2 regions of the Stenotrophomonas sp. FBCC-B152 genome follow, and region 2 is predicted to be linked to the other one. Evidence: riboswitches for the same ligand, from Rfam matches in the RefSeq annotation. Region 2 holds a riboswitch; the other holds the start of a gene.

Region 1 (10,941 bases), 290 kb from region 2:
GGTAACACGCAACGCCTAGAGGAGTGTCGCTGGGAATCCCTGCAATGTACCACGCACCGGCCATCATCTAGTCAGTCAGAAGAAGCGGCAAGAACCAAGCAAATGCTATATAAATATCTCCCTCCCGAACGTAAAAGCTACCTAAAAGATGGGCTGTTAAGGTTCACGCAACCTGCTGATCTAAATGACCCCTTCGAGCTCCTTCCTACGATGAGCATGCAGCAGTTCAAGACGGTGCGCGAAAACATAATGCTTCGGAGATTGGAAGGAATTTCGATAGCGGTGAGGGGGCGCAACGATAGACGGCTGAAGAATAAGTTGATTAAAAAGTTATCCGTCGAATCTGCGAGGCAGGCTGCGCATGATTACAAAGGCTTCCAGGAGTTCTTCTTCGAGAGCGCGAGAGATAGAATAAACTCAACTATAGGAATACTTTCGCTCTCCCGTCGCTGGGATAGCTCCCTGATGTGGTCTCACTATACAAATTCCCACGCCGGATTTTGCGTTGGCTTTAGGCGTGAGCATGAGTTCTTCGAAACTATGGGTAAGGCGAGTGACCCCGAGAAGGGGTTGCATAAAGTCGAGTACTCAACTAGTAGAGTCCCTGTTTCCCATGTTGAGGGGCAGAGCATTGACATAAAGGTTCTATGGACGAAATCAGAGGACTGGCGTTACGAGCATGAGGAACGTGTCGTCGCACTCCTTAAAGACGCCGACAAGCGGATTCCATGTGCGCCATATGATGTGTGCTTATTCAGCTTGCCTCATGAAATGATATCAGAGCTAACTTTGGGCCTGAGAGCACATGTCGATCTGATTGAAGAAGCCAAGCTGCTGGGTGAGGCCCTTAAAGTGCCCGTTTATAAGGCTGCTCTCTCTGAAGGTTCATTCGATATGATTCGCAGGGAGCTGGCCTGAAATTTTCTAAGTCGCTGGCGATAGCCATCCCCCGCAGGCATAAATCGATGGGCTGCTTGGAGTTCTGCTATGAGGTCCAAGCGGCTCAGCTATATTCTGCTTAGATGTAGTCTGGTGCGATATCAGGTCCGATCATCGTCCCGACGCATGGTGTCCTGCTTGTCCAGTAACTCAAGTAACTCGGCACGCGGGTTAGGTTGCATAGGCTATGGTGATTGGACTTAGCCGGACAGTAGTCGAGTATCTGCGCTTGGCCGAGATCCGACTTTGTATGTTGGTCAGGTAACCGCGAGTGGGAGCGGGCTCAGAACGATGATAGACGTTGCGACCATCGGTCGTGACATGTCGAAGGGTACGGCGTGCATTCGGCGGGGTGCGCGTCCTGCGGATCAGATCACCGCGATCTTCACCTTAGCCAGCGCCTCGCGCACCATCCCATCATTGGCCGCGGTCACCGGCCGCGTCAGCTCCCAAAGGAACTTCACCCGGAACCCGGCCTTCACCGCGTCCTGCGCACTCCACAGCACGCAGTAGTCGCGCGCCAGCCCGCACACATGCACCTCGCGGATGCCGCGTTCGTGCAGCCAGCCGGCCAGGCCGGTAGCCGGGCGGCTGCCATCAGGCCCATGGTTCTCGCGGAACGCACTATAGGAATCCACCTCCCGGCGGGTGCCCTTGCGCAGGATCAGGTCGGCGGGCGTCCAGTCCACGCCCGGGTGCAGCGCCGCCCCATCGGTCCCCTGCACGCAATGATCGGGCCACAGCGTCTGCGGCTGCGCATGCAGCAGGATCGCCTCGAACGGCAGCTTGCCCGCGTGCTGGATGGCAAAGGATGCATGATCTGCCGGGTGCCAGTCCTGGGTCGCCACCACCGTGCGGTACCGGCGCTCGGCCAGCAGGGCGGCAATCGGCGCCACCAGCGCATCGCCGTCTTCGCAGGCCAGCGCGCCACCGGGCATGAAGTCCGGCTGCAGGTCGATTACCAGCAGGGCGACATCGGCGGGCAGGGCGGTCATGGCAGGTCCAGCGCAACGGAGGGGGCAACCAGCGTGGCGGCCCCCTTCGCGTACGTCAATCGCCCTTGGGCGCGTCGTTGTCCTGGCCGTAATACAACAGCCCGATCTTGATCCGCTCGCGCTGGTTCTCCCGGCGGTGGCGGTTGGCATCGCGCAGCGAATACACGCAGCCGCAGTATTCCTGCTGGTAGAACTGCTCGCGCTTGCTGATCTCCACCATACGCGCCGCGCCACCACCCTTGCGCCAGTTGTAATCCCAGTACTGGATGCCGGGGTAGTGGGCCGCCGCGCGGTGGCCGCAGTCGTTGATCTGGTTCATGTCCTTCCAGCGCGAGATGCCCAGCGAACTGCTGATCACCGGAAAGCCATGCTCATGCGCATACAGCGCGGTGCGCACGAAGCGCATGTCGAAGCACATGGTGCAGCGGATGCCGCGTTCGGGCTCGTTCTCCATGCCGCGCGCCCGCGCGAACCAGTTGTCGGTGTCGTAGTCGGCGTCGATGAAGGGAACACCATGCTGTTCGGCGAAGCGGATGTTCTCCTGCTTGCGCAGCTCGTACTCGCGCGCCGGGTGGATGTTGGGGTTGTAGAAGAAGATCGTGTAGTCGATCCCGGAGGCAGTGATGGCCTCCATCACCTCGCCCGAGCAGGGCGCGCAGCACGAGTGCAGCAGCAGCTTGTCGTGGCCGCCAGGCAGGGAGAGGGTGGGGCGAACGAAATCGGTCATGCGGACATCCATCGGCCCCGCCGCCGGCAACGGCGGCGGCGGGACCCTTGTGCAACGGGAAGGGAATCAGGCGGCGTTGGCGTCTGCGCTCTCATCGCGCAGCTGCCGTGCGGCCGCCACCAGCGCTTCCAGCGCGGCGCGGGTCTCGGGCCAGCCACGGGTCTTGAGCCCGCAGTCCGGGTTGACCCAGATCTGCTCGGGGCGCAGCACTTCGGCGGCCTTGCGCAGCAGGGAGAGCATTTCTTCCTTGTCCGGCACGCGCGGCGAGTGGATGTCGTACACGCCCGGCCCGATTTCGTTGGGGTACTGGAAGCGAACGAACGCATCCAGCAGCTCCATGCGCGAGCGCGAGGTCTCGATGGAGATCACATCGGCGTCCATCGCCGCTACCGAGTGGATGATGTCGTTGAATTCGGAGTAGCACATGTGGGTGTGGATCTGGGTGGCATCGCGCACGCCGCTGGCGCTGATCCGGAATGCTTCCACGGCCCAGTCCAGGTACTCACGCCACTGCGCGCGGCGCAGCGGCAGGCCTTCGCGGATGGCCGGCTCGTCGATCTGGATCACGCCGATGCCGGCCGCCTCCAGGTCCAGCACTTCATCGCGCAGCGCCAGCGCGATCTGCCGGCAGGTGTCGGCGCGGGCCTGGTCATCGCGCACGAACGACCACTGCAGCACTGTCACCGGGCCGGTCAGCATGCCCTTCATGGGGCGGTCGGTGAGCGACTGTGCATACTGCGACCAGCGCACCGTCATCGGCTGCGGGCGGCTCACATCGCCGTAGATTACCGGCGGCTTCACGCAGCGCGAGCCGTAGCTCTGCACCCAGCCGTTCTTGGTGAAGGCAAAGCCCTCCAGCTGCTCGCCGAAGTACTCCACCATGTCGTTGCGCTCGAACTCGCCGTGCACCAGCACGTCCAGCCCGATCTGCTCCTGGATGCGCACGCAGTGCTCGGTCTGGCTGGCCAGGAACGCATCGTAGTCGGCGTCGGGCAGGGTGCCGGACTTGTTGCGGGCGCGGGCTTCGCGCACTTCCAGGGTCTGCGGGAAGGAGCCAATGGTGGTGGTGGGGAAGCGCGGCAGCTTCAGTGCGGCGGCCTGGGCCAGGTGCCGCTGCGGGTAGCGGACGTGGCGCTGTGCATCGGCCGGGGTCAGCGCGGCCAGGCGCGCGGCCACGGCGGGGTTGTGCACACGCGGCGAGCGCTTGCGGGAAGCGATGCGATCGCGCGACAGCTCCAGCGCGGCTTCGGCGCGCGCGGGCCCGTCGATGGCATCGGCCAGCACGCGCAGCTCTTCCAGCTTCTGCTTGGAGAACGCCAGCCAGCCGCGCAGTTCGTCGTCCAGCTTCTTCTCATGCGCCAGGTCCACCGGGCTGTGCAGCAGCGAACACGACGGCGACAGCCACAGGAACTCGCTGCCCAACTGGCCGTGTGCGTAGCGGGCCAGCACCAGTGCGTTGTCCAGGTGGGTGCGCCAGATGTTGCGGCCGTTGACCAGCCCTGCAGACAGCACGCAGCCTTCGGGCAGGGCCTTGATCACCGCATCCAGCTGTTCCGGTGCGCGCACCAGGTCCACGTGCAGGCCATCCACCGGCAGCGAGGCGGCCAGTTCCAGGTTGTCCTCCAACGCACCGAAGTAGGTAGCCACCAGCACCTTGGGGCGGGCGGCGGTGGCCAGCACCGCATACGCGTGTTCAAAGGCGGCGCGTGCTTCCGGGCTGAGGTCCTGCACCAGCGCGGGCTCATCCAGCTGCACCCACTGCGCGCCGGCGGCTTGCAGTTCACCCAGCAGTTGCACGTACACCGGCAGCAGCGCATCCAGCAGGTCCAGCGCCGGGCTGCCATCGGTGGTCTTGGACAGCAGCAGGAAGGTCACCGGCCCGATCAGCACCGGGCGGGTTTCGATACCCAGCGCCTTGGCCTGGCGGTACTCGGCCAGCGGCTTGTCGCCGCGCAGCGCGAAGCCTTGGCCGGCCTGCAGTTCGGGCACCAGGTAGTGGTAGTTGGTGTCGAACCATTTGGTCATTTCCAGCGCGTGGAGGTCGAAGCCATCGCGCTGCAGCCCGCGGGCCATGGCGAAGTAGCCGGCCAGCGGGTCGGCATCGGCCAGCGCGCGGTAGCGGGCCGGGATGGCATCGAACAGGAAGGCGGCATCCAGCACCTGGTCGTACAGGCTGAAGTCGTTGCTGGGCGGCACATCCACCCCGGCATCGCGCTGCAGCTGCCAATGCGTGGTGCGCAGGGCGGTGGCGGTGTCCTGCAGTGCTTCGGCGCTGCTCTGGCCGGACCAGTACGCTTCCAGCGCGCGCTTGAGCTCGCGCTTGGCGCCGATACGGGGGAAACCCAGGTTGGTAACAGTGGTCATGGAACGTGTCCTCATTGCAGTAGCGGCATTGAGGAACGAAGGAACTGCGCGGCACCCACGCCATTGCTGCCGTGTCCGCCCCGCCAGCGACCTTCGCCCCCGCGGGCGAACCGGATGCCGTGAAGCGGACGCACGGGGGCAGCGCCACGCGCAACGCATGGCGGCAGGCCCCGGCAACCTCCCCGCGGACGTTCCAGGTCGAATCAGAGGACGGTCGTGTCCTCCGGCCGGGGCCGGTATTCGGGCTGATGGACACGGGCACGGGGCCCACCTACTTCCTGCCGCTTCCCAGGCGCCAGGCCCAGTGCTGTTGGCAGGTTTCGTTTCCACTCACCGCTGCGGGGCAGCTCCGGAATGGGCGCGCAAGGCACCGTCACCGGATTCCCGTTTAAACCCATCCCTTCATCTGCATGAAGAGATGGATACCTTCGGCCCGAACAATCTAGTTCGGACCGGGCTGCTGGTCAAGGAGAACTTCTATGACGCTGCACGGATGCATAGGGGCGAGTCGACGCCTTCATCATTAGGCTTCTTTCGAGCCGTCAGTGGGCCGTGGGTCCAGATCTTCGTTTGCAGCCATACCAGCTTCGATCTTGGAGTCCTGCTCCTTTAGCAGGTTGTCGCGCTTCTCAGACAGTACCTTTGCAAGGGCACCGAAGCCGGGAATCTTTAGGAGTGCCTCAACAGATTCAGACAACTTTGCACTCTTCTCAAGAACATCCATCACAGGGTGATCGGTCTTGTTGTAGTCAGTGATCAACTTGCCAGGGTTCTCAGCACTCACTTGAAGCACGTTGAAGAGCAGCCGGGTCCTTAGCTCATTCTTCACTTCGCCGCCATCGGACAGAGATTCAATCTGGTTTGAAAGGCCTGAGAACGTCCTGCCAAGAACCGCCTTATGCGTGTACTCCTCGATGAGGCGCTTGGATAGGTTGAGTCGCTTATTTGATGAGTAGGCCAGCCAAAGAACGGGGAAGTAGAGCGGCAGAATGGAGATGACCATCTGCGGCGTGTCCCGAATAACCTCTGTCAGTAGAACGCCACGCACAAGCTGGTAGATGCCAACGGCGAATGGAATCAATGACACTGCGATCAGACCGAATACTGCATGCCTAAAGCTCTTCTCATGTAGCTTCAGGAAGGCCGATTCGTCGTCTTTCTTGCTTTCATAGGCCGCACTAAGCCCAGCAGCGAGGGCTCCTGGAAGTAGGGCCTTTAGCTGCTCGGAGACGTCCGAAAGCGATGATCTGCCGCCGTCGATGAGCGATGAGAACTCGAGCTGCTGTCCTTCCAGAACCTTGCGATGGTCCTCCTCAACTTTTGAGACAGTGCTGTCTGCCTCCTCGGAAAGCGCTGAAAGGCGAGAACTGATTGATTCATACGTCTTTTCCAGCTCGTCTCGAAGCCCGTCCACCCGCTCGGTGTTGCCGTCCTCGCCTTCAACGTTGTGCCCGAACACTTCCTTGTGAAGTTCATCGAACTCAGCCTTTCTTTTCAACGAATGATTGAGGAGTAGCTTGATGTTGTCCGCTTGGGACTTCGCATCCTGAGATTGTTTGGACAGTGCCTCAAGTTCCGTCGGAATAGCATCCGCTTGCTCCAGGAATCCGTCGACCTTCTCCAGGCGAGCTTGGGCCTCAGAAACAGAACGCTGTACGGATTCGTTGGCGGTCGACGCTTCTGTGTAGACATTAAGTGCAGCTCTTGCGGTTTGCTCAAGCGCGCCCGCATTCTCTAAGAACCTCTCCTTTTCCGAGGTGAGACTCGACATTGCATTGGAAATCTCTTGCAGTGCTTCCGATATCTGCGCTCGAGCTGACGACATCTCTGATGCGATATGCTCAACCGCCACCCGATGACCTTGGATCGCGGCTAAAGATTCCCGTGCCGCCTCCGCAGACTCAGATGTGGAAGAAACAATCTTGCGCTCCAATGCGTCAAATCGGCTGTTTACAGCCTTCTTGAAGTTTTCAAACTCTTGTGGCTCCACGCCCTTGTCAAAGATTCCCAATTTCCATCCCCCCTGAAAGATGCAGTATTGAGTGAATTATCTGTTTACTTCGGCCGGTCCCGTCAAGGCGAGCAGGAAGAAAATTATCCCTGCCTGTTGCTCGGATCGCTTCTGGTCAGGGCAGCCGCTTAATCGGCGTCATATGGTAGGCGTTTTCAAGCGGACTCCATGCCCGCAGTGCTCGTTGAGATCGTCACCGGGCGGGTCAGGTTGTTTGGTGATAGGGCACTATCTTCGATAAGACCTCGGTAAGCTCTTCGCGCGCGTTCGCAGCGTCATAAGCCATCTGCAGATTCATCCAGAACCCTTCACTGGTCCCGAAGAACTTCGCCAACCGCAGTGCGGTGTCAGCCGTGATGGCGCGACGCCCAGCCACGATCTCGCTGATCCGCGTCTGATTCACCTCGATGGACTTGGCCAGCCGGTACTGGGTCAATCCGAACGGGGTCAGGAATTCTTCCTGAAGGGTCTCGCCGGGGTGCGGGTAAGGGATGGAGCGCATGGGAGCAGTCCCAAAGATCGTTGACCAAATACTACCGTCTGACGGTAGTAGTTCAAATCGGAAGTATCTATCGGTGCATCCGCCAACCCACTTGCCGCGTATCTCTCCAGCAACCTCCCATGGAAACCGGCATGCGCCGCCTCCCCATCAGCTCGGCTGGACTGCTTCTGCTGCTGTGCCCGTTGCTGGCGCCTGCCCAAACCGTGCAGCGGCAGGAAGGGCGCGCCTTCGCTGCGGATGGCGGGGCGTTGCTTTACCGCGAGACGCACTGGCTGCAGGGGCCGCCGGAGGCGTTGTCACGGCTGGTGCTGTACCGCTGCGCCGATGGCCGGGCCTTTGCGCGCAAGTGGATGACGCCGCAGGGCAGCCCGCAGACGCCGGACTTCGCGCTGGAAGATGGCCGCGACGGCTACCAGGAAGGCGTGCGCGGCAATGGCGCGGCGCGCACGGTCTATGTGCGTGCCACTTCGAATGCCACCCCGCTCAGCCGCGCCTTGGAGGTGCCCTCCGGCGCGGTAGTCGATGCTGGTTTCGATGCGGCCGTGCGGCGGCATTGGGCAGACCTGCTCGACGGGCAGCCGGTGGCGTTCCAGTTCCTGCTGCCCAGCCGCCAGCGGCTGGTGCCATTGAAGCTGCAGCGCACCGGTGCGGTCACCTGGAAAGGCCAGCCTGCACAACAGCTGCAGATGAAACTCGATGCGTGGTTCGGCTTCGCGGTGCCCGCGGTAACGCTCATCTATGCCAGCGCCGACCAGCGCCTGCTGCAGTTCACCGGCACCGGCAACGTGCGCGACCACAAAGGGCGCTACCCGCAGGTGCGCGTGGAGTTCCCCTCCCTGCCCGTAGCCGCTACCGCGGCCGAGCTTGCCACGGCGCGGGGGCAAGCACTGGTGAAGACATGCGACCCATGAATACCCCCTTGCAGCCGCCCTCGGGAGCAACGACCATGCAGCCTTGCTACCTGCCGACCCCGAGCCTGCGATGCCCGAGCTGCATGCTTCCGATACCGCCGCGTCAGCACGCCTGGACGGCCTTCTGGTCCAGGTGGCCGAAGGCGACCGCCACGCGTTCGAGTCGGTCTACCAGCTGGCCTCGGGCCGGTTGTTCGCGATCTGCCTGCACACGCTGCGCGACCGCCGCGATGCCGAAGAGGTCCTGCAGGATGTCTTCACCACGGTCTGGCGCAAGGCCACCCAGTTCGATGCCACGCGGGCCTCGGCCATGACCTGGCTTTCGATGATGGCGCGCAACCGCGCGATCGACCGCCTGCGCTCGGCGCCGCCGCGGCCGCTGGATGACCTGTCGGTGGCCGAAGAAATTCCCGATTTCGCGCCGCAGCCGGCGCAGGCGGCCGAGCATGCCTCCGACCGAGAGCGCCTGGATGATTGCCTGGATACCCTGGAACCGCGCCGCCGCTCGCTGATCCGCAGTGCGTTCCTGCACGGCGCCAGTTATGAAGAACTGGCCCGCCGCATCGGTTCGCCGCTGGGTTCGGTGAAGAGCTGGATCCGGCGCGGGCTGGGCCAACTGCGGGTGTGCCTCGAACGATGAACATCCGCGACCTTCACGAATTAGACGACGGCCAGCCGCCCAGCGCCGACATCCTGGCCGGCGAATACGTGCTGGGCGTGCACGACGCTGCCGAGCGCCTCAAGATCGAACACCGCATCGCCACCGACCCGGGCTTCGCCCGGCTGGTCGAGCAATGGCAGGTGCGGCTGGCCCCGCTGCTGGAAGAGCTGGGCAGCGAAGCGGTGCCGGCGCACCTGTGGCCGCGCATCCGCAGTGAGCTGGGCTGGCCGGCGGTGACCGCCGCGCCGAAGCTCTGGCAACGCACCGGCTTCTGGCAGGGCATGACTGCCCTGGCGGCCGCGCTGGCATTGGTGGCGGTGTTCAACCGCCAGCCGCTGCCCACCGCGCCTTCCACCCCGGTGGCCGTCACCCCGGCGCCGACCCCGGCCGAGCCGGAGCAGGCGACCAAGCCGGTCACCCCGCTGCTGCACGACGATGGCACGCCCGGCTGGCTGGCCTCGGTCGACAAGGCACAGGGCAAGGTGTTGATGGTGCCCGTGCCCGCACCGGCCGACTCGGCTGGCCGCGCACCGGAGCTGTGGCTGATTCCGGCCGGCGGTGCGCCGCGTTCGCTGGGCCTGGTGTCGATCAACCGTGCCCACACCGTGGCGGTGCCCGACGCGCTGCGTGATGTGCTTGTGAACGGCTCGGTGCTGGCGATCACGCTGGAACCGTCCGGCGGCGCGCCGCAGGGCATTCCGACCGGGCCGATCATCGCCAAGGGCGACATCGCCAACCTGTAACGGCCACCCCTTCCGGAATTATTTTTCGGAAGGGGTGCATCCAAGCGCCGCCTGCCTGCGTATCTCCTGATGAACCGCTCAGGAGACGCGCGACATGCTGTCCCGTTCCACCCCCGACCAACCCGCCCGCGCGCCGCGCGGCCGCTGGGCCACCGTGATGCGCTGGTTCGACACCGGCGCCGCCGCGCCGGCGGCCGAGGGCAGCGGCAACCGGGTGGACTGGCTGCGGGCGATTCCCTTCGTGGGCATGCACCTGGCCTGCCTGGCGGTGATCTGGGTGGGGGTTTCCTGGGTCGCGGTGGGCGTGGCGCTGGCGCTGTACGCGGTGCGCATGTTCGCCATCACCGCGTTCTACCACCGCTACTTCGCACACCGCACGTTCCGCACCTCGCGCGTGGTGCAGTTCGTGTTCGCGCTGATCGGCGCGGCCAGTGTGCAGCGCGGCCCGCTGTGGTGGGCCGCGCACCACCGCAACCACCACCGCCACACCGAAACCGCCGCCGACCCGCATTCGCCCACCGTGCATGGCTTCTGGTGGAGCCACATGGGCTGGTTCCTCACCACCGAGGGCTTCCGCACTGACTGGGCACGCATTCCGGACCTGGCGAAGTACCCGGAGCTGCGCTGGCTGGACCGCTTCGACACGCTGGTGCCGGTTGCCCTGGCCGCTGCGCTGTACGGGCTTGGCGCACTGCTGGAGCACGTTGCGCCGGGCCTGGGCACCAGCGGCGGGCAGATGCTGGTGTGGGGCTTCTTCATTTCCACGGTGGTGCTGTTCCACGCGACGGTGACGATCAACTCGCTGGCGCACCGCTTCGGGCGGCGCCGCTTCAACACCGGCGATGACAGCCGCAACAACCTGTGGCTGGCGCTGCTCACCTTCGGCGAAGGCTGGCACAACAACCACCATTTCTTCCCGGGCACGGTGCGCCAGGGCTTCTATTGGTGGGAAGTGGACATCACCTGGTACGGCCTGCGCGCGATGGCCGCGCTGCGCCTGGTGAGTGACCTTAAACCGGTGCCGGCCTGGGTGCTGGCCAAGGCGGAGCACTGACATGCGCATTGCCGTGATCGGATCGGGCATCGCC
Region 2 (10,941 bases):
CGTGCAGGAGTTCTTCGCGATGGTGCTGGGGGGCGATTCACTGCCCGAGCGCAAGCCCAGTGGCGTGCCGCTGCGGCATATCGCCGAGGCGTTCAAAGTCGCGCCGGGTGCGGCGCTGATGGTGGGTGATTCGATCACCGATTACCGCGCCGCGGTGGATGCGGGCATGCCGGTGGCGCTGGTGCGTTACGGGTATCCGCGCGGGTTGGATCTGGATACGGTGGAGGCAGTGGCGGTGGTGGATGACCTGCGGGCGTTGCCGGGGTTATAGGGCGACCCGAGGGAAGTGCCGACCAACGGTCGACACCTACCACCAGACACCCCACGCGGTAGGGCACGACCGTTGGTCGTGCCCCACGCCATGTCATTTCGGCTGGTAACGCACGCTCAGGCGATACTCGCGGCCGGGCTGGTTGTACCAGGCCACCGTTTCGTAATCGCGGTCGAACACGTTGCTGACCCGGCCCAGCACCGACCAGTCGCGGCTGAGTGCGTATTCCAGGCGCAGGTCCAGCGTGCCGTAGCCGGCCAGGCGCACGCTGTTGTCGGCGTTGTCGTAGCGCTTGCCGGCGCCGAACGCGGTGACGCCGGCGCGGAAGCCACCGAAGCGGCGGTCGATATCCAGGCGCGCGGTGTCCTGCGCGCGGCGGGCCAGCCAGTTGTCGAACTGGGCGCTGCCGTCGGTGCGGTTGCGCGGGTCGGTGTGGCTCAGCTGCGCGCTGAGGTCGAACCCGGCCACGGTCAGCGAGCCGGTCAGCTCGGCGCCGCGGATCCGCGCCTTTTCCACCTGCGACATCATGAAGGTGGTGGCGTCGTAGGTGATCAGGTCATCGATGCGGGTTTCATACACATCCAGGCCCCAGCGCCAGCTGTCGCCCTGCTGGGCGATGCCGAGGTTGGCACTTTTGGACTTCTCCGGGTCCAGCCCGGGCACGCCGCTCCACGGGTCGTACAGGTCGCTGAAGGTGGGGGCCTTGAACGCGGTGCCATAGCTGGCATTGAGGCGGAAGCCGCCGCCCAGTTCCATGCCCCAGCCGAGGCTGCCGGTGGTGTGGTTGCCGAACTGTTCGTTGTCGTCATTGCGCACGCTGGCCTGCAGGTGGTGCGCGCCGAAGCGGCCCTGGTACTGCACGAACACGCCGGTGTTGTCGCGGCTGTCGACCAGGTAACCCGCGCTGCTGCCGTCGAGGTTGTCCTGGCTCCAGTCGACGCCGGCGCTGAGCAGCTGGCCGTCGGCGAGGCCCACGTCGGCCTGCACCGAGGCGCTGTCGCGGTGGGTCTGCGCCGCACCGAGCCAGGTGTCGCCGTTGTAGTTGTCGGATTCGTTGTCCGCACGCCCGACGTTGGCGGTCAGGGTGAAGCGCTCGCTCGGGGTGTAGCGGACCTTGCCGCCCAGCACCTGCTGCAGCGTTTCGGAGTAGTTGTAGTAACCGTCGTAGTGGTTCTCGCCTTCGGCGCGCAGGGCGGTGCCTTCCACGCTCAGGGTGTCGGTCAGCGTGTAGCCGCCGCGCAGGCTCATCGACAGGTTGCGGTACCCGTCGCGGTCGGGTTCATTGGCGCCGCAGCCGGCGAAGGTCACCGGATCACCGTTGCAGGAATTGATACCGTCGGTGTGCTGGTAGGCGATGTCGGTGCCGAACCAGCCGCGCGCGCCGGTGCCACCGAAGCCGCCGCTGGCTTCGCGCAGGCCGTTGCTGCCGCCGCCCAGCTGCAGGTGCGGGGCGAAGTCGCCGGCATTGCGGCGGGTGAAGATCTGGATCACGCCGCCGATCGCGTCCGCGCCGTACAGGCTGGACTGCGGGCCGCGCACGATTTCCACGCGCTCGATCTGCGCCAGCGGCAGGTCCTGCAGCATCGCCAGGCCAAGGTCGCCGGTGTTGATGCGCACGCCATCGACCAGCACCAGGGTGTGGGCCGAGTTTGTGCCGCGCAGGAACAGCGAGCTCTGCTTGCCCAGCCCGCCGCTGTTGTTGAGGTTGATGCCGGCGCGGCCGCGCAGCAGGTCCTGCAGCGAGGGCGCCTGGCTGCGCTCGATCTCGGCGCGGTCGATCACCTGCGCCGGCGAGATGCTGTCCTGCAGGGCGATCGGGGTACGGGTGGCGGTGACCAGCACCTGGTCCAGCGCGGTGGCCTCGTCCTGTGCGGCGGCCACAAGGGGCAGCGCCGACAGCACGGCGAGGGAAAGAAGGCGGATCTGCAGCTTCATCGTTGACTCCAAACACCGCGCACGCCCGCGCGGCAAGGGTGGGGGAGGCGGTCAACGGAGGCAGGGACGGTGGGCGGGCGCAGGCACGGCGCCGCTTGCCGCCGCCATGCCCGCCGCATCGCAACCAGTCGTCTTCCAGGCCGGTCTCCGGGCTCGCGGGCCGATGGCGGACCATCGCGCCAGGCGCCTTCCCATGCTTGCGCACAGTGGCATGTTGCCTGGCTTCCACGCTTACCGTTGCGGGGGCAGCGCCGGAGTGGCAGCAGGCAGGACCTGTTGCGTCACCGGCTTCCCGTTTCAACCTGCCGGCTTGCGCCGCAGGTCACCTGAAAGTGCGCGCAGTGTAGAGCAAAGCCCGGCCGACGGCGCAGTGCCAGGCCGGGGTGGTGCGGCGCCAGCGGTTAGAATGCGCCTCGCTTTTTGACGTGGTTGCAGTACCTATGATCCTGGACCTGATCCGGCACGCCGCCACCGGCCGCGACGACCACCTGGATGGACGCACCGATCCGCCGTTGGACGTGCAGGGCGCCGATCTCATCTGCGCGCGCCATGCCGACCTGCAGTGGCAGCGCGTGCTGAGTTCACCGCGCCAGCGTGCGCTGGACACCGCCCATGCGCTGGCGCTGCCGCGCGGGCTGGAGGTGATCGCGGACGAGGAGTGGGAGGAGCTGGATTTCGGCGACTGGGATGGCCAGCCGCTGGAGGCACTGCCGATGCAGGCGCTGCAGGCATTCCACCTGGACCCGCATGCGAACCCGCCGCCGCATGGCGAAAGCTGGGGCCACTTCGAGCGCCGCATCGCACGCGCATTGCATCGGTTGCTGGATGAGCCCGAGCCGGTGCCGACGCTGGTCGTCAGCCATGGCGGCCCGCTGCGGATGGTCCTGTCGCAGGTGTGCGGGCTGCCGATGGCGATGTGCTGGGCACTGCGCATCGACCACGGTACGCGGCTGCAGCTGCGGGTGGAGCGGGATGAGGGCGAGCTGTGGGGCGAGCTGCTGGAGCTCCAACAAACGACCCTGTGACGTAGAGCCACGCCCTGCGTGGCTGCGCGCGGTGCCGGTTTCATGCAGCCACGCGACCAAGCGTTTCCCGTGGCGACGCGGCCAGCCACGGGCGCGTGGCGACGCGTGGGGCGTAATGGCGCCCGACGTTCACTCGGCGCGGCGTGGCTCTACCGGGCGTCGTCCTCGTCCTGCTCGAACGGCGCGTCATCGTTGGCCACGGTGCGGTCATACACCGGGCCCGAGGCCGGCGGCGCCTTCTTCAGCGGCTTGTCGGCGATGATCGCGTCGTACTCGGCCACCAGCTCGGCGCGGCGCGCTTCGGGCAGTTCCTGCCAGTGGCAGTCCTGCAGCGCGCCTTCGAGCGAATAGAGCAGGTTGAGGCTGGGTTTGAAGCCGGCGCGGCGTACCTTCACGAACGCGCCCACCGACCCGGCCGCGGCCAGGTCTTCGGCGGTGCGCAGACCGACCTGGCGCAGCCAGGCCGCGCTCTTGGGGCCGATGTTGCGCAGCTTGGTGCTCATCCCAGGGCCTCGACGAACACCGCGGCAATGGCTTCCAGCCCGGCCTGGTCGTCGGCATCGAAACGGGCCAGCACCGGGCTGTCCAGGTCGAACACGCCGATCAGGGTGTCGCCGTGGACCAGCGGCACCACCAGTTCCGAGCGCGAGGCCGAATCGCAGGCGATATGGCCCGGGAACGCGTCCACGTCTTCGATGCGCTGGGTCACCCGCTGCGAGGCGGCCGCGCCGCACACGCCCTTGTCCAGCGGAATGCGCACGCAGGCCGGCAGGCCCTGGAACGGGCCGACCACCAGCTCGGTGCCGTCGAAGAGGTAGAAACCCACCCAGTTCAGCTGCGGCAGCGCGTGGTAGACCAGCGCGGACAGGTTGGCGGCATTGGCAATGCGGTCGCGTTCACCGTGCACCAGGGCGCGGGCCTGGGCCAGCAGCTGGCCGTACTGTTCCGGCTTGCTGCCGGTGAGCGTGGAAGTATCGAACATGGCCGCAGTCTAGCAAGCGCGGCCGTCAGCCGGACCCACCGGCGGCGGAACGCTGATAATGGGTGCCCCTGTTCATCGGTCCGGCCATGTCGTCCCCTGCCTTCCCCGACGCGTTCTACGTCACCGGTACCGACACCGGTATCGGCAAGACCTTCAGCAGCTGCGCCCTGCTGCACGCGCTGCGCCAGCGCGGCCGCCGCGCGGTGGGCATGAAGCCGGTGGCCAGCGGCTGCGAGCAGACCGCCGAGGGCCTGCGCAACGAGGATGCCACCGCGCTGCTGGCCGCCAGCGACCCGGCCCCGGCCTACGCCGACCTCAACCCCTACGCGTTGCCGCTGCCGCTGGCCCCGGAGCTGGCTGCTGCGGCGGCCGGGGTGACGCTGTCGCTGGCGCCGATCGAGGCGGCCTTCGCCCGCCTGCGCGCGCAGGCCGACACGGTGGTGGTGGAAGGCGTGGGCGGCTGGCTGGCGCCGCTGTCGACCACCCTGGACCAGTCGCACCTGGTGCAGGCGCTGCAGCTGCCGGTGGTGATGGTGGTGGGCCTGCGGCTGGGCTGCCTCAACCACGCGCGGCTGACCGCGCAGGCGATCACCGCCAGCGGGGCGACCTGCATCGGCTGGATCGCCAACGAGGTGGACCCGCAGATGGAGCGCATCGACGACAACGTGGCGCTGCTGCGCGCGCGCCTGCCGCTGCCGTTCTGGGGCCGGCTGCCGTACGCGCCAGGCGCCGATCCCGCGCAGCTGGCCCACCACCTGCTGGGCTGAGCGTCAGCCGCGCGCCTGGGCGAGCAGCGCAGTGGCCAGCCGGCCGACGCTGGCAATGGCCCCCACGTAGCGCGCGTCGAGGTCCTGGCAGCACGACAGCCGCAGGCAGTGCCGGTAGCGGGCGCCGCGCGAGTACACCTGGCCGGGCATGAACACCACGCCTTCGGCCAGCGCCTGTTCGAACAACACGCTGCTGTCCACGCCCGCCGGCAGTTCGATCCACAGCAGGAAGCCGCCGCTGGGCTGGGTGGCCAGGGTGCCGGGCGGGAAGTGCTGGGCCACCAGCGCACGCACGCGGCTTACCTGCTCGCGGTACAGCCGGCGCAGCCCGCGCAGGTGGTGTTCGTAGCTGCCCGCTTCCAGGAACGCGGCAACCGCCTCGCCCAGCAGCTGCGATTCGGCGCCGGTGGACTGGAACTTGAGCAGCTGGATGTCGGCGGCGAAGCGCCCGCCATCGAGCCAGCCGATCCGGTAATCGGGCGCGAGCGTCTTGGAAAAACCGTTGACCACGATCACCCAGCCGTCTTCGTCGAACGCTTTCAGCAGCGGCGCCAGCGGCTCCTGGTACTGCAGTTCGGCGTACACCGCATCTTCGATCAGCGGTACCTGATACTGGTTCACCAGCGCGGCCAGGCGCTGCTTGGCCGGCACCGGCAGGGTGCAGCCAAGCGGGTTGTGCACGCTGGGCATCGCGACGATGGCGGCGAGCGCACCCGCCTGCAGCTGCGCTTCCACCGCATCCACATCCAGCCCTTCGCGCGGGTCGGTGGGCAGTTCGATCGCCTTCAGGCCCAGGTTGGCCAGCAACGGGTACAGGTTGAAGTAGGAGGGGGCTTCGATGCCGACCGCATCGCCCGGCCGGGTGACGGCACGCAGCGCCAGCTGCAGGGCTTCCATCGCGCCATGGGTGAGCACCAGCCGCTCCACCGTGGTGTGCAGGCCCAGCCGCGGGCCGCGCCGCACGATCTGCTCCAGCAGCCGCTTGGCCCCGTTGGGGCGTGCGTAGGTGCGCACCATCGCCGGGGTGCGCCGCAGTACCTGCGCGGTGGCACGGGCCAGCCGTGCGGCGGGGTAGAAGCGCTCGCCGCGCGGACCGGCGAACGCCAGGTCGACGATGCCCGGTTGCCGCTGCGCCTCCAGCACGCGCGCCATCATCAGCTGCTGGGCCTGGGTGGTGGCCAGGGCCGGGGCCTGGCGCAGCGAACGGGTGGGTTCGGGCAGGCGCGCGCTGACCACGAACCCAGCCTTGGGCCGGGGCATCACCAGCCCGGCGTCCTCAAGCTGCCGGTAGGCGGCGATCACCGTGTTCAAGCTGAGCTGGCGCTGCGCGGCCAGCCCGCGCAGCGACGGCAGCCGCGCACCGGCCGGCAGGCGGCCGGTGTGGATGGCGTCGGCCATTTCGTCGGCCAGCGATCGGTAGAGGTTGGCGGCCATGGAATCTGTAACCATGAGGGTCGCCGGCATGGTGCGCTGTACCCTGGCTGGCTTGCAAGCTGGCGTTCCCACGGCTAAGACCGACCAACGGTCGGCCTCTACCGCCGTTCCAACCGTTACCTTGCGGACAAGATTGATACCAGCCGCGGCTTCTCGCGGTACAGCTGCGGGTACATCCGCTGCAGCGCCGCCACCTTCGGCTGGTCGTTGATGCGGATGTACAACGACTCCGGGTGCAGCGTCAGGTAGTTCTGGTGGTAGCCCTCGGCGGCAACGAACGGCTTGCCGCCGTCGACCGTGGTCACCACCGGCGCCGCGTACGCGCGCGCCTTCTGCAGCTGCGCGATGTAGGCGCGGGTGGCATCACGCTGGGCGGCATCGTCGGCGAACACCGCCGAGCGGTACTGCGTGCCCCGGTCCGGGCCCTGGCGGTTGAGCTGGGTCGGATCGTGCGCCACCGAGAAGAACACCTGCATCAACTGGCCGTAGCTCACCTGGCTGGGGTCGTAGGTCACCTGCACCGCTTCGGCATGGCCGGTGCCACCGCCACTGACGCGCGAATAGTTCGCGTCGGCCGGGCGCCCACCGATGTAGCCGGAGACCGCGTTGTCCACGCCCTTGATGTGCTGGAACACGCCCTGCACGCCCCAGAAGCAGCCGCCGGCGAACACCACCTGCGCGCGCTTGCCGGGCAGCTTCGGGTCGGCCGCGCCCGCCGGTGCCGGCACTGCCACCACCGCGTCGGCCGCCGCCGCATAAGCGGGGCGGTCCAGGCTGACCACTGCGCTGATGGTCAGCGCGGCAATGGCAGCGGCAATGCCGCCGGCCACCAGTTTGTCGAGGGAAACTCGCATGGGTGTCTCCTGGTTCAACCAAAGGTGAAGGCGTAGGCGTGCACCCCGGGATCGAGGAACTCGATCTCGAACGTGCGCTCGCCGACATCGCCGGACTGGCGGATCAGCTGGTACAGGCGGTGCTCGTTGACCGTGCCGCTGCCATCGGCGTCGACATCGCCACCGGCCGATGCGGCGGGCGGCTGGCCGTCGATGCGCACGCGGAACCGCACCGGCTTGCCGTCCGCGCCCGGTGCCAGCACCAGGTGCAGGTCACGGGCATGGAAGCGGAATGCGATGCGGCCGCCGGCGCGTTGCAGCTGCGCGTCTTCGTCGCCCACCGTCCAGCGACCGGCCAGGGCCCACTGGTTCAACGCAAACGTCGACGGCAACGTGTAGTCGGCGGGTGCATCGCGGCGCTGGCCGTCCGGCGAGGCAAAGTTCTCCGCACGCGCGTAACCCAAGTAGGTTTCCGGCGACTTGAGGTTGGACATGTCGGCCTGCAGTTCCACCCCCGCGCGCGGTGCGCTGGCGGCCATCGCCATGGCCTGGGCCGGTTCATCGGGCAGGTTGGCGCCCGCTTCGCGCAGCAGCTGGCGGATGATCCGTTCGGACTGCGCGTAGTTGCCTTCACCGAAGTGGTGCGCACGGATGCGGCCCTGCGCGTCGATGAAGTAATGCGCCGGCCAGTAGCGGTTGTTGAAGCCGCGCCAGATCGCGAACTCGTTGTCGATCGCCACCGGGTAGTCGATCTTCAGTTCCTTCACCGCGCGCTGCACGTTGCCCAGGTTGCGCTCGAAGGCGAACTCCGGGGCATGCACGCCGATCACCACCAGGCCCTTGTCGCGGTAACGCTGTTCCCACTCCCGCACATAGGGCAGGGCGCGCAGGCAGTTGATGCAGGAATAGGTCCAGAAATCGACCAGCACCACCTTGCCGCGCAGGCCTTCGGCGGTCAGCGGCGGGCTGTTGAGCCAGCCGGTGGCACCGTCCAGCGACGGCAGCGTGCCTTCCACCGGAAGCTCGGCACCGGCCGGCGCATCGGCGGCGCGCATCATCATCGCCGGGCCGGCATCGGGCGCCTGGCCGGGCAGGGCATCCAGCAGGCCCTGTTCCAGCCGCGCGGTGCTGACCGACGACAGCCGGGTGAGCACGCCGGTATCCCAGCCCATCGCAATGGCCACCACCGCCAGCAGCGCGGCCACGCCGAGCGCACGGCGGATCCACTCGCCCGCGCCCAGCCGCCGCTTGAGCGCGGTGAACACGCGCCCGCCAATCCAGATCGCCAATGCCAGCGAGGTGGCCGCGCCCAGTGCATAGGCCAGCAGCAGCCCGCTGGTGCCCACGCTGGCACCCTGCAGGGCCGCACCGGTGAGGATCAGCCCCAGGATCGGGCCGGCGCACGGCGCCCACAGCAGGCCGGTGGCCACGCCGATCAACAGCGAGGTGCCCACGCCGCCGCGCCCGGCATCGGTGGCCTTGTCGGCCGATGCACTGAGCCGCGCGCCCAGCCGCTGGAACGGCGACAACAGGCGGTCGGCCAGCGCCGGCCACAGCAGTGCAACGGCGAACAGCGCCATCACCACCAGCGCGATCCAGCGCCCGACCTGGTTGGCCTGCGCCACCCACTGGCTGCCCACGGCGGCCAGGCTGGCCACCACCGCGAACATCAACGCCATGCCGATCAGCAGCGGCAGGCCGCTGCGCAGGAACGGGCGGTCGGAGCGGGCAAACACGAACGGCAGCACCGGCAGGATGCACGGGCTGAGAATGGTCAACACGCCGCCCAGGTAGGCAAGTACAAGCAGAATCATCGAACGTTCCTTATCGGGGGTAGAGCCGGGCCCTGCCCGGCTGCGTCATCGACGTTACGTGCGGTTGGGTAGCCGCACGCGTGTCTCTTCGTCAGCGGCGACGAAGTTCATCGCCACGCCGTTCATGCAGTAACGCAGCCCGGTCGGGCGCGGGCCGTCATCGAACACATGGCCCAGGTGCCCACCACAGCGCCGGCAGTGCGCTTCCACGCGCAGCATGCCCAGGGTGGTGTCGCGGTCCTCGCCAACGGCGTCGTGCAGCGGTGCCCAGAAGCTGGGCCAGCCGGTGCCGCTGTCGAACTTGGTGGAGGAGGAGAACAACGGCAGCGCGCACCCGGCACAGGTGAAAGTGCCGCGCCGGTGTTCCTTGTTGAGCGGGCTGCTGAAGGGGCGCTCGGTGCTCTGCCGGCGCAGCACGGCGTACTGCGCCGGGCTGAGCTGTTCGCGCCACTGCGCATCGGTGCGCATCACCTCGAAACGGCGGGTGGGCGCCGGTGCGGCGGGGGCCGAGCCACTGCAGGCGGTCAGGCCGAACAGGCCGGCCGCGGCGCCGATGGCGCCCATGCCGAGCAGTCTGCGACGGGTACAACGCATGGCGATCTCCCGGTCTGGAAACGATGGGGCCATGCTGCGCCCGGGCCGATCAACGAATCCTCACGCAGGGTTAAATTTTCCGTGACACATTCAGGTCCGGATCTGGCCACAATGCGTTCACCTTCCTGCTGCCCGTCACCGTGCCAATGAGCAGTGCCAAGCGCGTCCTGATCGTCGAAGACGATGTCCACATCGCCAACCTGCTGCGCATGCACCTGCGCGACGAGGGCTACGAGGTCACCCACGCGGCCACCGGCGACGAGGGCCTGGCCCTGCTGGAGGCGCAGCCGTGGAGCGCACTGGTGCTGGACCTGATGCTGCCGGGCGTGGACGGGCTGGAGATCTGCCGGCGCGCGCGTGGGATGGCGCGCTATACCCCGATCATCATCACCAGTGCACGCGCCAGCGAAGTGCACCGTATCCTGGGCCTGGAACTGGGCGCAGACGATTACCTGGCCAAGCCGTTCTCGATGCTGGAACTGGTGGCACGGGTCAAGGCGCTGCTGCGCCGGGTGGAGGCGATGGCGCAGAACGCGCGCATCGATGCCGGTGAACTGGCGGTGGCCGGGCTGCGCATCGACCCGGTGGCGCGCACCGCGCAGGTGGAAGGGCGCGCGCTGGAGCTGACCCCGCGCGAATTCGACCTGCTGTACTTATTCGCCCGCCACCCGGGCCAGGTGTATTCGCGCATGGACCTGCTCAACCAGGTCTGGGGCTACCAGCACGATGGGTACGAGCACACGGTGAACACCCACATCAACCGGCTGCGCAACAAGATCGAGCGCGACCCGGCCTCGCCGCAGCGTATCCAGACCGTGTGGGGCCGTGGCTACAAGCTGGTCGATGGCAGCGAAGGCGGGGCGGCATGATCCGGTTGTCGTTGTCGCAGCGGTTGTCGGTGGCGTTCTTCGCGCTGCTGCTGGTGTGCTGCGGTGCGCTGATGGCGATCCAGATGCGCAGCACCACCCTGCACGAGCAGGAAACGGTGCAGCGGCTGTCGCGCGGGCTGGCCGAGCATATCGCGCGCAGTGGCGAGCTGATGGACGGTGGCGGCATGCGCACCGGCGAGGTACGCGCGCTTTTCGGCAAGCTGATGGCGGTCAATCCGAGCGTGGAGGTGTACCTGCTGGACGACCAGGGCCGCATCCTCGGCCACGATGCGCCCACCGGACACCTCAAGCGCGACCGCGTGGACCTGGCGCCGGTGCAGGCACTGCTGCGCGATGACCCGCTGCCGATCCTTGGCGATGACCCGCGCAGCGAGCGCGGGCGCAAGGTGTTCAACG

Evidence for each region. Region 2 has a riboswitch for cobalamin ahead of btuB (TonB-dependent vitamin B12 receptor). Riboswitches for the same ligand answer to the same signal wherever they lie in the genome.
Region 1: another riboswitch for cobalamin. It lies ahead of metE (5-methyltetrahydropteroyltriglutamate--homocysteine S-methyltransferase); the one in region 2 lies ahead of btuB (TonB-dependent vitamin B12 receptor).

Annotation. Positions count from the first base shown of each region.
Region 1 covers NZ_CP101442.1:4,382,955-4,393,895, forward strand. Annotated here, with positions in the region: gene NMB40_RS19835 (DUF2971 domain-containing protein) at 103-918, shown strand; gene pncA (bifunctional nicotinamidase/pyrazinamidase) at 1,308-1,934, opposite strand; gene NMB40_RS19845 (epoxyqueuosine reductase QueH) at 1,990-2,661, opposite strand; gene metE (5-methyltetrahydropteroyltriglutamate--homocysteine S-methyltransferase) at 2,728-5,025, opposite strand; cobalamin riboswitch at 5,240-5,471, opposite strand; gene NMB40_RS19855 (hypothetical protein) at 5,549-7,036, opposite strand; gene NMB40_RS19860 (HigA family addiction module antitoxin) at 7,242-7,538, opposite strand; gene NMB40_RS19865 (hypothetical protein) at 7,670-8,449, shown strand; gene NMB40_RS19870 (sigma-70 family RNA polymerase sigma factor) at 8,520-9,089, shown strand; gene NMB40_RS19875 (anti-sigma factor) at 9,086-9,853, shown strand; gene NMB40_RS19880 (acyl-CoA desaturase) at 9,948-10,907, shown strand; gene NMB40_RS19885 (NAD(P)/FAD-dependent oxidoreductase) at 10,909-10,941, shown strand, end outside.
Region 2 covers NZ_CP101442.1:87,263-98,203, forward strand. Annotated here, with positions in the region: gene gph (phosphoglycolate phosphatase) at 1-271, shown strand, start outside; gene btuB (TonB-dependent vitamin B12 receptor) at 365-2,206, opposite strand; cobalamin riboswitch at 2,328-2,551, opposite strand; gene NMB40_RS00425 (histidine phosphatase family protein) at 2,647-3,231, shown strand; gene NMB40_RS00430 (TfoX/Sxy family protein) at 3,381-3,734, opposite strand; gene NMB40_RS00435 (GAF domain-containing protein) at 3,731-4,213, opposite strand; gene bioD (dethiobiotin synthase) at 4,300-4,980, shown strand; gene NMB40_RS00445 (aminotransferase-like domain-containing protein) at 4,984-6,429, opposite strand; gene msrA (peptide-methionine (S)-S-oxide reductase MsrA) at 6,531-7,268, opposite strand; gene NMB40_RS00455 (cytochrome c biogenesis protein DipZ) at 7,283-9,061, opposite strand; gene msrB (peptide-methionine (R)-S-oxide reductase MsrB) at 9,116-9,655, opposite strand; gene NMB40_RS00465 (response regulator transcription factor) at 9,802-10,524, shown strand; gene NMB40_RS00470 (sensor histidine kinase) at 10,521-10,941, shown strand, end outside.